3 regions of the Lysinibacillus sp. KU-BSD001 genome follow, and region 3 is predicted to be linked to each of the others. Evidence: riboswitches for the same ligand, from Rfam matches in the RefSeq annotation. Region 3 holds a riboswitch; each other region holds the start of a gene.
The links. Region 3 has a riboswitch for preQ1 ahead of queF (preQ(1) synthase). Riboswitches for the same ligand answer to the same signal wherever they lie in the genome.
Positions count from the first base shown of each region.

Region 1: it holds a riboswitch for preQ1, as region 3 does, so the genes downstream of both, queD (6-carboxytetrahydropterin synthase QueD) here and queF (preQ(1) synthase) in region 3, are expected to answer to the same signal.
Region 2: it holds a riboswitch for preQ1, as region 3 does, so the genes downstream of both, AAGS61_RS04420 (QueT transporter family protein) here and queF (preQ(1) synthase) in region 3, are expected to answer to the same signal.

Region 1 is NZ_JBDQZI010000005.1:110,657-115,985, reverse strand. Features, by position in the region: gene AAGS61_RS09650 (amidase) at 1-150, opposite strand, end outside; gene AAGS61_RS09645 (response regulator transcription factor) at 298-1,026, shown strand; gene AAGS61_RS09640 (hypothetical protein) at 1,805-2,626, shown strand; PreQ1 riboswitch class I at 3,067-3,113, shown strand; gene queD (6-carboxytetrahydropterin synthase QueD) at 3,486-3,959, shown strand; gene queE (7-carboxy-7-deazaguanine synthase QueE) at 3,952-4,680, shown strand; gene yidC (membrane protein insertase YidC) at 4,957-5,329, opposite strand, start outside.
Region 2 is NZ_JBDQZI010000002.1:240,221-245,549, forward strand. Features, by position in the region: gene AAGS61_RS04410 (ABC transporter permease) at 1-57, opposite strand, end outside; gene AAGS61_RS04415 (ABC transporter substrate-binding protein) at 80-1,093, opposite strand; PreQ1 riboswitch class I at 1,640-1,684, shown strand; gene AAGS61_RS04420 (QueT transporter family protein) at 1,691-2,173, shown strand; T-box leader at 2,362-2,569, shown strand; gene AAGS61_RS04425 (chorismate-binding protein) at 2,631-3,806, shown strand; gene trpD (anthranilate phosphoribosyltransferase) at 3,812-4,849, shown strand; gene trpC (indole-3-glycerol phosphate synthase TrpC) at 4,846-5,329, shown strand, end outside.
Region 3 is NZ_JBDQZI010000004.1:148,738-154,066, reverse strand. Features, by position in the region: gene AAGS61_RS07935 (ATP-binding cassette domain-containing protein) at 1-318, shown strand, start outside; gene AAGS61_RS07930 (ABC transporter permease) at 315-1,070, shown strand; gene AAGS61_RS07925 (group-specific protein) at 1,071-1,460, shown strand; gene AAGS61_RS07920 (RNA polymerase sigma factor) at 1,438-1,977, shown strand; gene AAGS61_RS07915 (hypothetical protein) at 1,964-2,212, shown strand; PreQ1 riboswitch class I at 2,347-2,393, shown strand; gene queF (preQ(1) synthase) at 2,515-3,015, shown strand; PreQ1 riboswitch class I at 3,020-3,064, shown strand; gene queC (7-cyano-7-deazaguanine synthase QueC) at 3,070-3,804, shown strand; gene AAGS61_RS07900 (VUT family protein) at 3,809-4,348, shown strand; gene AAGS61_RS07895 (hypothetical protein) at 4,450-4,887, shown strand; gene AAGS61_RS07890 (hydrogenase maturation nickel metallochaperone HypA) at 5,051-5,329, shown strand, end outside.

The DNA of each region.
Region 1 (5,329 bases), on a different contig from region 3:
AAGAACACTCACTACCGCATTAATCGTTGGATTCACTTTTTCTATTCCTTGAATTGCTAATTGTACAAGCTCTTTCGGTGTTACCTGTTTGTTTTTTACTAATTCCGCTAGTCCCAATCCATCATATGAAGCATACTCTTGTAAATTCATGTAACCACTCCTTCATTTCATGTATGAAAACCACTCACTTCCTACACTCAGTTTAAATACAGAAAATAAAAAAAGACATTACCCGAAAGGATAATATTTATTTTAAGAGAATATAGAATACATAAAAGAGAGAAAGTGGTGATTTATTTGTTTACAAAAAACGAGTATGAAAGTATTTTGAAAACGATTTACCAAATCTCGAATATAAATTTATCTCAAAGCAACGAAGGTTTTAAATACGCTGTGTTACAGTTATTCAGCCAGAACTTGCATTTCCATCATACGCTCTTTTGGGAAGTATCAGACGAGCATTTGCATGATACACCCGTACTATACAATATGGACCAACATACTTTACAAAATTACTTATCTACGTATCAATACTATGACCCTTTACACCCTACGAATATACAAAAGCAACAATCCATTCAATTAATGCATGAAAACCATGATTGCCCTCCAAAACATATGGAATACTACAAAAAACATTTTCTAAAGGCAAATGCCTATGACGACGAAATGGTCATGTATATAAAAAAGGATCAGGAATCCGTCGCAGCAATTGGCCTACTCAGAAAAAATCACGAGCCACGTTTTAATCAAAAGGACATGTTGACATTACTCTATTTAAAACATACGATTGAAAATCAGTATTTGCTACACCAATATACTAAGCCTAAAAGTACAATTCATGTTACCGACCGAGAGGAAGAAATTTTAGCGTATATTTGTAGGGGCTATAAAAATATCGATATTGCAAAACAATTATTCGTCAGTGAAAATACGGTAAAAAAACATCTTCAAAACTTATATCGTAAGTTTCAAGTCACAAGCCGTACTAAGCTTGCTATTTCGTATTTGCAATGTAAAAAATGAATACATCTATAAATAAAGTGGCAGGTACCTATACTTCCTAATAAGACAACTCAATTCTTATATCAGGCTGTCTCATACCAGATGTTAAACAACAAAAAAATTGTTTAATTTATAATAACGTTGTTAAAAAATGATAATTATTCTATTCAACAATCTGGCCAGATTGTTGAGGATAGCGTTTATCATTAATAATGGAGAACCTTATCATAAGTAAATGCGGTTTTTGGATTGAACTACAGAAAATGTAGTTCAATCCTTTTTAATACTCAAACATAGTCATTTAAAGCTAGTCATAAATCAGTTATAATTATAAAATAGTGGAAATTATATTTAATTCTGCCGTATCTAGGTGAGGTCAGTCTATGGTTAACGCTTACAGCGATTCTATCTTTGATAAGTGTACTATAAAAATACAAAATAGTACTAAGATGATAAGAGGAGTGAGTATTTAGTGTTTTTTTAAAAAAGTATTAGAGTAAAGCCAAATGAAGTTTTTACTCCAAAAGCTCCATTAGTTAATGAGGATATGTATATTTCTAGGCCACAATTAGAGAAAAAATTAAAAAGGGCTATAGATGGTACGTACCATATCATTGTTCATGGTGATAGTGGTTCAGGTAAATCTTGGTTGTATAAAAACGTATTAAAAGAAATGAATTGTTAATATATAACAATTAATCTTCCAAACGCAAGTTCAAATCGAAGTATTTCGGAAACGTTTAAATGGTATCTAAATCAAATAGACGAAGTGAAAAAAGTAGAGTACACCGAGAAAAAAATGGCAGAAGTAAATGCAGCTGTAGCGAAAGGACAAATAGATCATTCGGATAAATATATATTTAATGAAAAAGAACCCTTTTTGCAATGTTTAGAGTATGTTAGGAAAAGGGCAAAAAGAAATCAGGCTCTTATAGTTTTTGAAAATCTAGAAGCTATTTTCAAAGATGAAGGAATAATGAAAGAACTAGGAAATTTAATACTCTTACTAGATGATGAAATCTATGCTAAATACAATGTGAAATTTTTAATAGTAGGCGTTCCTAGTGGTATTAAAGAATATTTCTCAAAAGTAGAAAATGCATCTTCAATCAGTAATAGGCTTGAAGAAATTCCTGAGGTCTCAAAATTAAGTAAAGAACAAGTTGAAAATTTTGTTAAAAAAGGATTTATAGATAAATTAAAAATCGAAATGGATGATGATTCCTTGAGGACACTTAATAATGATGTTTATTGGTCTACTTTAGGCATTCCTCAAAGACTACATGAATATTGTTTGAAAATTGCATATGCCTTAGAAGATAATGATTGGCAAATTAGCAATGAATTATTAAAGTCGGCTAAAATTGATTGGATAAATCAATCATTAACTTCTAACTATTCAAATATAGAAATATTGATGAATTCAAGGGAAACAACTGTTCAAAGAAAGAATCAAGTATTATATGCATTGGGAAAAGTAGAGAAGGAGAAATTTAAATACTCTGATATAGAAGAAATAGTTAGAATAGAATTTCCTTCTACCACTCAAGCTACAATGAATATAGGTCAAATGTTATCTGAAATAGCAAATAGTGATCCCCCCTATAAAGAAAACTCCTAAAGGAGATAGTTACACTTTTGTTGATCCAAAATTTTGCATCTGCCTAAGAATGATGTTGGTGAAAAATAATAATGAAAAAATTGAGAAGTTACCACTTAGCGAAGTATAGCTATTAGGATAAAACCTCGCTTAGATACATTACAGAGAACCGCACCATAAGTAAGTGCGGTTAAATTCTTGAAATGGGTTCAGCTATACAGTGATTATGTTCTGTAAAGCCGAATAATATTTCAAAGATGTTAGTAGCAAGAATTTTAAAAATTCTATTGACAAAACACCTTATCCAGCAATTGATGGAATGATTAGATGAAAAAACTAAAGCAAGTAATGCTGCTTATATTTCAGAGAAGTATTATTCGAACGCTATAAAAATAAAATTATATTTGAAATTTTCTACTACTCCATATATTATATTGTTATTAAAGAATGCCCGGAATAGAACGGGAGAGGTTCATAGCTAATACCCTCTATAAAAAACTATGGAAACATGACAATCTGCCATGTCCATATAGGACGTGGCTTTTTATGTTTTATTCATACGTTTTAATAGAATAATTGGTAGCGCCTCTCTTGAAAAGTGTAGGGAACATTTTACAAGGGAGGTTTTTTTATATCTGGCTGCAAAGTTGAAGCAGAATTAAAAATCTAGTTTGGGTTATGGGCCTGATGGAAACAGTCGGTAGTCTATATGTAAATCCTAATTATTTCGTACACTAAGGAGAAAAATAGCATTTTTTCTTGGGATGCTGTTTTTTCGTTATAAAGGAGTTTTTGAAGTTGAAGCAGGAAAAAGCAATAATAGTATTTAATGGAGGTCAGGACAATATCACTCATTTGTTCTGAGAGGGAGTTTTAAAGCATGTATAATTTTAGAATTATTGAGAAGCTACAAAAAATAGATGAAGATATTCAAAGAAGTCAATTAAACTATCATTCAAAACGTGTTCTCGTAAGCAAAGAGTTTACCTTTGATGCTGCTCATCATTTACATAACTACGAGGGGAAATGTAAAAATTTACATGGTCATACGTATCGTGTTGTCTTCGGATTGAGTGGTTATACGGATGAACGAGGGATTATGCTTGATTTTGGTGACATAAAGGAAATATGGAAACAAAAAATAGAAATTTATTTGGATCATCGTTATTTAAATGAAACTCTTCCGCCGATGAATACGACGGCAGAGAATATCGTTGTTTGGATTTACGAAAAGTTTAATGAAGCCTTGCTTGATGAACAACTATATAATGGGGCACGCGTGGAATTTATCAGGTTGTATGAAACCCCTACAAGCTATGCTGAAGCCAGAAGAGAGTGGATGGAAGTTGAGTAAAGTACCCGTTATAGAGATTTTTGGTCCCACGATTCAAGGTGAAGGAATGGTAGTAGGTCAGAAGACAATGTTTGTACGCACTGCCGGCTGTGATTATTCTTGTTCTTGGTGCGACTCATCATTTACGTGGGATGGTAGTGGCAAGCATCTGATCGTTCAAATGACAGCAGAAGAGATTTGGTCTGAGTTGAAACGACTTGGGGGTAACGGTTTTTCATTCGTCACGATCTCGGGAGGAAATCCGGCACTTCTTCGTAATTTGGATGCGCTTGTTGCAATTTTAAAAGAAAATAACATAGAGATTGGTGTTGAAACACAGGGAAGCAAATGGCAAGATTGGCTGTATGATATCGATGAACTAACGATTTCACCAAAGCCCCCTAGTTCTGGGATGACGACAGATTTTTCTATGCTCTCTGATATTTTGGAAAAGCTTAGAGATAAAAACAGCCATCAGCATATATCTCTCAAAATCGTTGTATTTAATCAAGAGGATTATGCTTATGCTAAACAAGTTCACCTTCGATATCCGACCATTCCTTTTTACCTTCAAGTCGGAAATGATGACATTACTTCGATGGACAATGCACAGTTGATCAGCCATTTATTAAAGAAGTATCAAACGCTAATCGATCAAGTGATGATGGATGAAGAATTAAAAAATGTTAAAGTACTACCGCAGCTGCATGCACTTGTGTGGGGAAATAAAAGAGGTGTATAGCTATCAGCTGTAAAACTATATGCAAAATCTCTCAATTAAATACTTTACGCAGAACCGTATCATAAATAGTAGTAAACTCCATTCTCCACAATCTGGCGCAAGAGTTTAATAAGAGTTAGATTTTTAAACGACTTTATTGTTATATTTTTGAGGGTAGTGAAGTATCATACATCAAAAATTAAATAACTATATTTTTTAACCTCGCCCTAAATTTAGAACAGGGTTATTCAAACTAACAAACCCCTCTTACATTTTCCGTAAGAGGGGCTTGTTATTCTATTTATATATTTTTTTAATTAATAATTGTTGTGCTATTAATAATAAAGCACTCACTGTCCAATAAATCGGTAATATCGATGGATTTAACAGACTAAAAATGAGCATCATAATTGGATTAATGAATACCATTATTTTCACATTTGTCGGTTGATTTTTATCTAATGAAATAAAGCTTTGAATTAAATAAATGAAACAAGCAATAATTGAAATGCCAATATCCATTGTCCCTAAATTCATCCAAAGGAAATTTTCACTTGCAATTGCTACATCTATTGTAATTGCATAAATCAGTGAAAATAAAATAGGCAATTGAATGAGTATTGGTAAACAACCTAATAAAAAACTTTTCATTGAATCTGATGTTAACTCT
Region 2 (5,329 bases), on a different contig from region 3:
TGCCATAATTGCATAGATGATTCCTTGCTCAACAGAACCGAATAGAGCTGTAAACATATTGAATCATCTCCTAAGTTATTTATTCGATTACTTCTGCATTCCAAGTATCTTTAATTTCAAGACCTAAATTTTCTGCAGTTGCTTTATTGATGACAAGTTTTAAGTTAGCTGGGTATGTCGCCGGAATCTCACCTGCTGATTTACCATCTTTTAAAATCTCAGCCGCCTTTTGTCCTGCTTCATAACCGATATCATAGTATTCGAAACCGTAAGCTGCTAATCCGCCGCGCGCTACAGAGTCCATCTCGCCAACGATTAACGGTAATTGATTCGTATTAGCCACACCAATCACTGACTCCAGTGCGGATACAACTGTATTGTCTGTAATAATGTATAAAGAATCTACTTTTCCAAGTAATGATTCTGTCGCTTGTTGTACCTCAGCTGAAGTTGATACGGCAGCTTCCACAAGCGTTAACCCTTGTGCTTCTAATGCAGCTTTTACTTGCTCTACTTGTGCAATCGAGTTTTGCTCACCTGTGTTATATACTGTCCCAACCTTTTTTGCACCTAGCTCCTCTTTTAGGAATTTCACTGTATTAGCAATTGTCTCTGGGTGTAAATCGACAGTACCTGTCACGTTACCACCTGGTGCTTCCATAGAAGCGATTAATTCTGCCCCCACGGCATCTGTTACAGATGTGAAGACAATTGGAATATCAGATGTTGCTGACTTCGCCGCTTGCGCTGAAGGTGTTGAGTTAGCAAAAATTAAATCTACTCCGTCCCCTACTAACTTTTGTGCAATCGTTACTGTCTGGCTCGGATCACCATTTGCTGTATTGTATTGATATTCGACATCTAAATCAGCATCTCGAAGTGCTTTTTTAAACCCTTCATATGCCGCATCTAGTGATGGATGCTCAACAATTTGTGTCACACCGATTACGTATGTTTCTTCTGGTGCCGCATCACCACCTGATGAACCTGTTGATGCATCCGACGAGCTTGTGTCGTCACTGTTACATGCCGCAAGCATTAATGCTAACGCTGCTGACGATAAAAATGAAAGCTTTTTCAAAGTAATAGCCATTTCTGTTATCCCCCTAGAACTATTTATCTATTTGCACTTTGCTGATTCAACTTAGCAAAGTATGAATGTACCGCTATCTTACACTCATATTATCTGACAGTCAATAACATTATGAATTTTCTAAATACTATAAATCTAATTTAAGATATTTTTGCGCTTTAAAGCACTAAATTAATTAGCTATTTATCATGTAAATATTAAAAATACTTCTAGCAATTTTCTAATAATTAATTGTTGATATCTAGTATTTAAGTCTAGTTTGATGAGGAAAGCAGACTGAAAAAGAGACTTTATTTTACGTACGAAAAGGGGTCTATTGTTGTGGCGTGTACATTTTCTAGATTTCTTTAGTAATGAATGCTATTTTCAGTTACACCCCGCTCTCCCTTTTAAGAGAATGATTTTATTCACACATGGCGTATAGCATGATCAGCCCAAACGCCTCATGAATCATACATCTCAAATTTTCTTTACTATTGATATATTTCGATTTATAAGATATTTGACGATAGCCATCTATTATACTAAAATATTACTTCGTGCTAAGTCGCCGTGGTTCGAAACCATCCCACGTAAAAAAACTAGGAGGAATTTTATATGAAGGTTAAATTTATGGCAACGACAGGGATTATTGCAGCGCTTTATATTGCTGTAACAATGCTCGTTGCACCGTTTGGATTTACAGAAGTGCAGTTCCGTATTTCTGAAATATTCAATCATTTAGTAGCATTTAATCCTCGTTTTTCAATCGGGATTATACTAGGGGTATTTATTGCTAATATGTTTTCACCATTAGGATTGTATGACCTTATTTTCGGTGTTGCACACTCCATCATTACGATTTCAATTTTTGTATTGATTTGTAAATTCGTGAAAAATATTATGGTACGTTTAGTATTAAATACGCTCCTATTTACGTTTACAATGTTTATTATTGCCTTCGAATTAAATCTCGCACTGGAGCTACCTTTCTTCTGGACATGGTTAACAGTAGCAGCGGGTGAATTCGTCGTATTGGCAGTAGGTGCACCGATTATGTACCTATTAAATAACCGTTTAAATTTCAAAAATTTAATTTAAAATTTTTCAATCGAGCGGTCGATGTGCCGTTCGATTTTTTTATGGATAGCATTCTTACATATTATTATTTTCTGAAAATATTGACTTATCGTTCTTTTCCTCGTACAATGATACTAATTAGAATGTTCGGGTTGGTTGAAGATTACGGGGAGCTGTAATCGCCATACGAGCAGAGTGAAGAATAGCTGAGCAAATTGATGAATAAGAAGAGTAGCAAGCAGCCAAATGTTTAGAGAGCACGTGGTTGGTGGAAACGTGTCATTTTCGCTTGTGAATGGGCCTTATGAGAGTCGCTAGCATGAGTTAGCGAACGGGATATCTCACGTTACGAGATTCGAGATGGGAGCTTTTTTAGCTTCAACTTGAGGTGGCAACGCGGTTCATATCGTCCTCTACAAAAAGTGTTTATGCTTTTTGTAGAGGACTTTTTTTATTTTAGAAGAGTGGAGTGAGAATGATGATTAAACACACATTACGTACGACAATTAAAAAAGTAAATGGCGATTGCTTAACACCTGTATTAATTTTCAATCGCCTACAAGGGACACGAAAATTTTTATTGGAAAGTTCAGCGAAACACGAAACGACAGGACGCTATTCATTTATCGGGGCGAACCCACGCAAAACATACACAGGATCGAATACAACACTAACAGAAAGTTCGCATGTAACAGGACAGTCTTATAGCTACGAAGGTGATTTAGTGCGTTCATTAAAGCAGGTCATGCCACGTGTTTCGAATCACACAGAATATCCATTCACAGGCGGGGCAATCGGTTATATTCGCTTCAACCGTGAACAAAGCACGATTCCAGCTGTAAATTTCCATGTATACGACACCGTTGTGATTTTCGATCATGTCACAGATGAATTAACAATCGTCCATACAAACATCGATGCTGAAATAAAAGAGCCGAATATTGACGACATCATTGACCAAATTGTAAACGGTACAGCACTCTCGCCGAACGAGTTTTCAATGGGGGCATTTACAGAACAAACGACACTCGCCCAATTTGAAGCACAAGTAAAACAGGCACAAGACGTGATGGCAACAGGAGAAGCCACGGAAATTGTCCTGTCGCGAAAGCTACAAGCGGATTTCTCAGGGGACGCTTTCTCCCTCTATCGTGATTTACGTGTGAAACTGCCTTCTCCTTATTTATACTATATCGAATTTGATGACCATACAGTCATTGGTGCGTCACCAGAAAGTATTGTGACGGTATATGATGGACAATTAAAAACAGCAACTGCAACAGATATTGAAGCCATTTCGGTCAAAGAATCACTTCAATATGACGGGCATACAACTTTCGGCATCCTCTCCCCTACTTTGCACGCGATTGATGCATTAACGCATTTATTACCGGCAGATAGCGTAACAGGGAAACGAAAAAAGGTAGCCTTACAAGCGATTCAAGCAATTGAGCCTGAACAGCGCGCACTTTACGGTGGGGCAATCGGTTATATCGGCTTTAACGGACAAATTGACTTTGCGTTAGCCTCTCGTACAGTGCTTTTACAACATAATCAAGCAATAACGGAAATCGGCGCGACGGTGACAGCAAATAGTAATCCGCAAGAGCTATATCAACAAACACAGGCACTTTTGCAAGTGAAGAAAGGATGAGTACGATGACTTTACAAGCTTACACAACGCGTGTCACAAGCGGCGAAAACTTACTATTGGGTGAAATGGTGCAAGCCGCGCAACTTGTTTTCAATGAAGAAACGCCAAAAGAACAAATCGCAAACTTTCTTCTCGCATTAAGTGCAAAAGGTGAAACAGCCCATGAAATAGCGGGCCTTGCTTCTGTCATGCGGTCGCATGCTGTACAGGTAGATGTACCGGAAGGCATTTACATCGATAACTGTGGTACAGGTGGCGACGGACTACAAAGCTTCAATATCTCCACAACCGCTGCATTCGTTCTAGCTGGTGGTGGACTGCTTGTCGCAAAGCATGGGAACCGAAAAGTTTCAAGCTTATCTGGTAGCTCAGATGTATTAGAAGCACTTGGCATCGGGCTTTTATCAAATCTGGAACAAACAACTGAACTATTAACACAAGAAGGCATTGCCTTTTTACATGCACCAAATATGCATCCAAAGCTAGGACGTATCGGTGAAGTACGACGCGCAATCGGCAAGCCGACGATTTTTAATATGGTGGGTCCGCTCACAAATCCAATACCGCTACAAACACAATTTGTCGGCATTAACCGCCCTGAATTTACAACAGATTATGCACAAGTACTTGATATGCTTGGTCGCAAGCGGGCAATGGTTGTATCGGGGGCGCGGGGGATGGATGAGGCCTCACTCGAAGGTGAAAATACATTTGTCTTGCTCGATCACGGTGATCTTTTACCATTTAAACTCCGCGCCGAGGATGTTGGGTTAACACCGCAACCGCTTGAAGCAATTCGCGGCGGGAACGCAGAGGAAAATGCCGTCATTTTACGAGAATTACTTGCGGGCAAACAAAGCGCCTACTTTGACACGGTTGTGTTAAATGCGGGAATCGGCTTCTTTGCTTACGGTTTAGCAGAAACGATGAAAGAAGGCATTGAAATGGCGAAGGACAGCATTTTCTCAGGACGTGCGATGGATAAACTCCATGCCGTTGTCGCATATAGCAAAAAAATGAAGGAAGCAGGTGCCAATACATGACGATTTTAGATCAAATCCTTGACCATAAAAAAACAGAATTACCGGGCTTAAAAGCAAATACACCATCATTTAACACGGTAGAAAAACAGCGTCCGTCTCTTTATGAAACGCTGATTCGTGCAAACCGTCTGCAAGTGATTTCAGAAATGAAGCGGGCCTCTCCTTCAAAAGGTGATATTGCGACACATATTGAGCCAGTCGAGCAAGCAACCCAATACGAAAAAGCAGGCGCTGCTTGTATTTCGGTCTTAACAGAACGCAAATATTTTAAAGGCTCTTATGACGATTTACATGCCGTCGCCAATGCGGTGAATATCCCGGTATTATGTAAAGATTTCATCATTGATGAAGTGCAAATCGATTATGCGAAAGCAGCTGGGGCTTCCGTTATTTTACTCATCGTGGCGGCTTTAACAGATGAAGCATTAGCTAGACTGCATCAATACGCGAGTCAACACGGACTGGAAGTACTCGTCGAAG
Region 3 (5,329 bases):
CTTACTTTTTTACTGAACAAACAAATTGTAATACTGGATGAACCATTTGCTGATTTAGATTTAATGAAGAAAAAGCAGCTCATGCATTTTTTGCAAAATGAACTGCATAAACAGGGTAAAATAATTATGATTATTAGCCATGAAGTAGCTGGGTTTGAGCCATTATTTGATTATGTATATATTTTAAAAGATGGCAAGTTCGTTGAAAACGGCACAAGACAAGAGCTAGATAATAAATACAAAAATACTGTACTGGCAGGTATTGAAGGAATTTATTTTGAGGTTACTGGAACGGTGTTAGGGGGTAGAGCAGGATGATTACACAAATTTCACGTATGTATATGCTTGAAAGTTTACGCAATTCTGGAGTGACTTTAGGCAATATACTCCCAGCATTTAGTTTTTTTATTTGCTCATGGATTAGTAAAATAGCAATGAAGGGAAATGAAGAAGTAATAAGCTTTTTAATTAAAGGACAGTTTCTCCCGATTTCAATATTGCTTTTACTTTTCTCGTTTGCATTTTCGAGTGCTACGATTTATTTAGCAGATATGAAAGCGAATAAGACTTTTAACTGGGTAAAGCGAACAGGTGTGACACCATTCACGTATTATGTCGGCATGGGCACGGGTGTTTTTACATTAGTAAATGTTTTTTTAGTATTGCTACTTGTTTGCTATTCTTTTTTAATAGATGTTTCACTAGTATCTTTTCTGAAAATGGTGTTCATTAGTAATTTTGTCTTGCTGGCATTGTATCCTCTTAGCTTTATATTGGCGGGTTTATTTAAAAATGGAAAAGTAGCTCAAAGTATGTTAATACCGATTATGATTCTGTTTATGTTTTCCATTACAATGTCGTCGATGTTTTTAACTCTTGCAGGAAAAGATCCACAAAATTATTATATTTTCTTACTTTGGAATCCAATGCTTTATCTGAATGACAGTTTGCAATTACATTTAAATATGGTAAATGAAACATGGCTTCCTGAGTATCAATATTTTATCATTTTAACTGTATTTAGTATTTTATTGGCGTTTATTGCTAGAAAAGTTTATAGCTTTAGGTAGGTGATACAATTGGATATTGGTTGGATAATTTCACTCATCATTATGGGGATATGGATTATACTTATATTAGCGATAATGATTCCTTATGATAGGAAATATATAGTCCGTGAAAATAAAAAAATAAATTACAAGAAAACAACTATTTACTTACGTTGGAATATGTTTGATACACTAACAATTATTTTAGCGATTTATACAATTATTTGCGTGCAAGCATTAAATTTCTTAATTACAGCTGGTCAAACAATTGACAATCCATATGTGCAATTTTTTACAAATCAGTCTCAGGCATGGGTAATTGTCATAGTGGGGTATTTTGTGACGCGCGTTTCTGTTACATTAAAGTCGATAAAAGCTCATTGGGGGGATGGGCTTGATGAAAAGCAATGAAGAATGGATAGAAGCATACAAACAAGGCGATATAGAAGCCTTTAATATGCTGTATCATAATTTATATGAAACGCTTTATTGCTTCCTGTTTCGTTACACCCAAGAAGAACAGCTTAGTATGGATATTGTTCATGATACGTTTGAAAGATTGCAAAAAACATTACATAGCTATGATGTAGAGAAGGGAACTGTAAAGTCTTACTTGTTTCAAATTGCTTACAGGCTACTTGTAAACAAATTAAATAGACGAAAAAAGTGGCAAACATTTTTTCCGTTTTTAGTACCAGCAGCTACTAGCCAATTTTCAGCAGATGAAAAGTTAGCAGTGCAAGAAGCAATCGCAAAGTTACCGGAAAAACAACGAGGAGTCATTTTACTAACGTACTATCACGATTTACCGCAAGAAGAAGTTGCACAAATTTTATCAATCCCAATTGGTACGGTAAAATCAAGATTGCATAACGCAATTAAGTTTTTAAAAGATGAACTAAAGGAGGATTTTCATGCTGAAGGATGAATTTGACAAGGAACCATCACTACAAAAAAGATTGGATGAATATAAAGTGGAAGTACCGCAATCATTGGCACAATTTAAAGTGAGTCGGTGGCAACGCTTTATCGAGTTTCTTGCATCACCTGCAAAAGATCCACTAGAGCAAATACATTCCTCCTCATCTGGCTATAATGCGATGAAGCTAGTGCCGCTTGCAAGTGCAGTTTTAATAACTATATTGCAGTTGTTTATTTTATAAAGAATGAATGGATAATATCTTGAGGCAGGAGTCTTCTATCGGATAATAATAAAGCTTTAATTCTCAAAATATATTTGACGTATTCCTTTGTTTTATGTATTATATCAAAAGAAAAGAATATTCCCGACATTTGAACGGGAGAGGTTCATAGCTGATACCCTCTATAAAAAACTATGGAAGCATGCTTATTACGCCATGTCCATATCGGACGTGGCTTTTTTATTTGTTCGCTTTAGTTTAGATGGATGAATGCCGCCTCTCTTGTGATGTGTTTTGGGAAACATATACTGGGAGGTTTTTTTATGTCTGGCCGTAGCCACGAGGAAGGATTAAAAGATTTAACACTATTAGGAAATCAAAATACGAAATATTCATTTGATTATGCTCCTGAAGTATTAGAGTCGGTGGATAATTTGCATTCAAACCGCGATTATTTTGTGAAATTTAATTGCCCAGAGTTTACAAGCTTATGCCCGATTACAAGTCAGCCTGATTTTGCAACAATGTACATTTCGTACATTCCAGATCAAAAAATTGTGGAGAGTAAATCATTAAAATTATATTTATTTAGCTTCCGCAACCATGGTGATTTCCATGAGGATTGTGTGAACATCATTATGGATGATTTAATTAAACTGCTAAACCCACGCTATATCGAAGTATGGGGAAAATTCACACCGCGCGGAGGTATTTCGATCGACCCTTGGTGCAACTACGGTAGACCGGGGACGAAATATGAAGAAATGGCGCATTATCGTTTAATGAATCACGATCTAAATCCAGAAAAAATTGATAACCGATAATGAAATAGTAGAGGTTTTTAGCCCCCCCTCTTAAAAAAACTAAGAAGAGACAGCATTTTCTTAGAATGCTGTCTTTTCGTTTATAAGGGAGTTTTTCATATGAAACAGGAGAAAGCCATTGTTGTGTTTAGCGGTGGGCAAGATAGTACGACTTGTCTATTTTGGGCACTGGAGCGCTTTGCACAGGTAGAGGCAGTAACATTTGATTATGGGCAACGACATGCACTTGAAATCGAATGTGCAAAAGAAATCGCACAGGAACTAGGCGTGAAACATCACATACTGGATATGTCGCTCCTTAATCAGCTTGCGCCGAGTGCATTAACACGACAGGAAATCGAAGTGGAGGAAGGGGAAGAGGGAGAGCTACCATCTTCTTTTGTACCAGGACGTAATCTTCTTTTCCTCTCTTTTGCAGGGGTGTTAGCGAGCCAAGTCGGAGCGAAGTATATCGTCACAGGTGTATGCGAAACAGATTTTAGTGGTTATCCGGATTGCCGCGATGTGTTTATCAAGTCACTCAATGTCACATTAAATTTATCGATGGACGCTACGTTTGTCATGGAGACGCCGCTAATGTGGTTAGATAAGGCACAAACATGGGCGCTTGCAGATGAGTTAGGCGCACTACAATTTGTTCGTACCAAAACGTTAACTTGTTATAACGGTATTCAAGCAGATGGTTGCGGGGAATGCCCGGCATGTAAGTTGCGAAACAGAGGACTTGCTGCGTATTTAAATTCGAAGGAAGCAGAACAGAATAATTCGATTGTAAAGGAAGGAATATAGAGAAATGAGAATCTTATTTTATTTATTATCCATTGTCATTGCGAATGTAGTAACAGCAAAGTTTGCACCGCTGCAATTCGGCATGTTTATTGTCCCAATGGGTACGCTTTTTGTAGGGGCAACTTTTATTTTCCGAGATTTAGTCCAAAATAAATATGGCAGAGCTAAAACGTATGCCTTTATTTGTATAGCGCTTGTCATCTCAGCAGTTGTGTCCTTTTTATTAGGTGACACATTGATGATTGTCGCAGCGTCGGCGATTTCGTTTGTCATTGCTGAAACAGCGGATACAGAAATTTATTCACGTTTAAAGCTACCAATGGCGTGGCGTGTGTTCTATAGCGGGATTGTTGGTGGATTCCTGGATTCGGTTGTGTTTGTGATCGTTGGCTTAAGTCCGCTAGGAGCAAACTTTTTACCGTGGGAGGCTGTTCCTGCAGCCATTGTAGGGCAAGTGATTGTGAAAACAGTCATTCAAACACTTGGTGCCATCGTGCTAAATCAAGTGATAGTTATAAAGAAAAAACAATTAATTGCAGAGTAAGATAGAAGGGAATTGGCGGTTGCCAATTCTCTTTTTACATATATAAAAGGCTTTTTGGAATATTTGTATAATAATAATGATAAAGAAAGGAGTTATAAACATTGAAATACAAAGCAACTACACAAAGGCAATGGATTTTACCAATGGCATTCTTATCGTTAGCTGCAAGTATTACTTCCTGGGATCATACTTGGATAAAGTGGAGTAGTGTAACGATTTTCATATTGATTTTTTTAACAGCATTTATTAAATACACATTGATCATTCATGAAAATCATATCGTGTATACTATTCACTTTTTAGGTATACCCATTTACAAAAAACAAGTGACACAATCGGATATTAAAAAGATTACTTTCAAAAGAGCAAATTGGCAATCAAAAATGGCTGTTATTAAAATGCAGAGCGGATTTCCTATTCGTGTAACATTGTTTAAACCAGAAAGTATATTTCGTGATTTAATGGCATTTTGTGATAGAAACAATGTGAAGTACGAAAAAACAAAAGATTATAAAATAATCGAAAAGATGGCATCATAGGTTTATCGTTTGTCATACAAAACAGGTGCCCTCCATAAATTGGGGGCTCCTGTTTTTTGTGTCAAAAGGCTGTTTTTACGCTTTTTTACTCTGAATAGTAACTAGTTCTTTTTAGTACATAAAAACATAAGATATTAAAGAATTATGAGGAAGGTGTTTGCTCATGCATGAGATGTCATTAATGTATGAAATTATTCAACTCGTATCAAAAGATGCAATATCCAGAGGGTTTCGACGAGTAAAACAAGTGCAAGTGATTGTGGGTGATTTATCCAATGTGTTACCCGATGCTTTAGAAGCTGCTTTTTTCTATTTCCGTAAAGAGAATTTAGGTCTTCTTGATGAATATTCACAATTAGAAATTGTTCGCGAGAAAGCAACAACGCAATGTCAAACGTGTTTACATGAATTTGAACCAGACTTTCGAATAGCACTTTGTCCA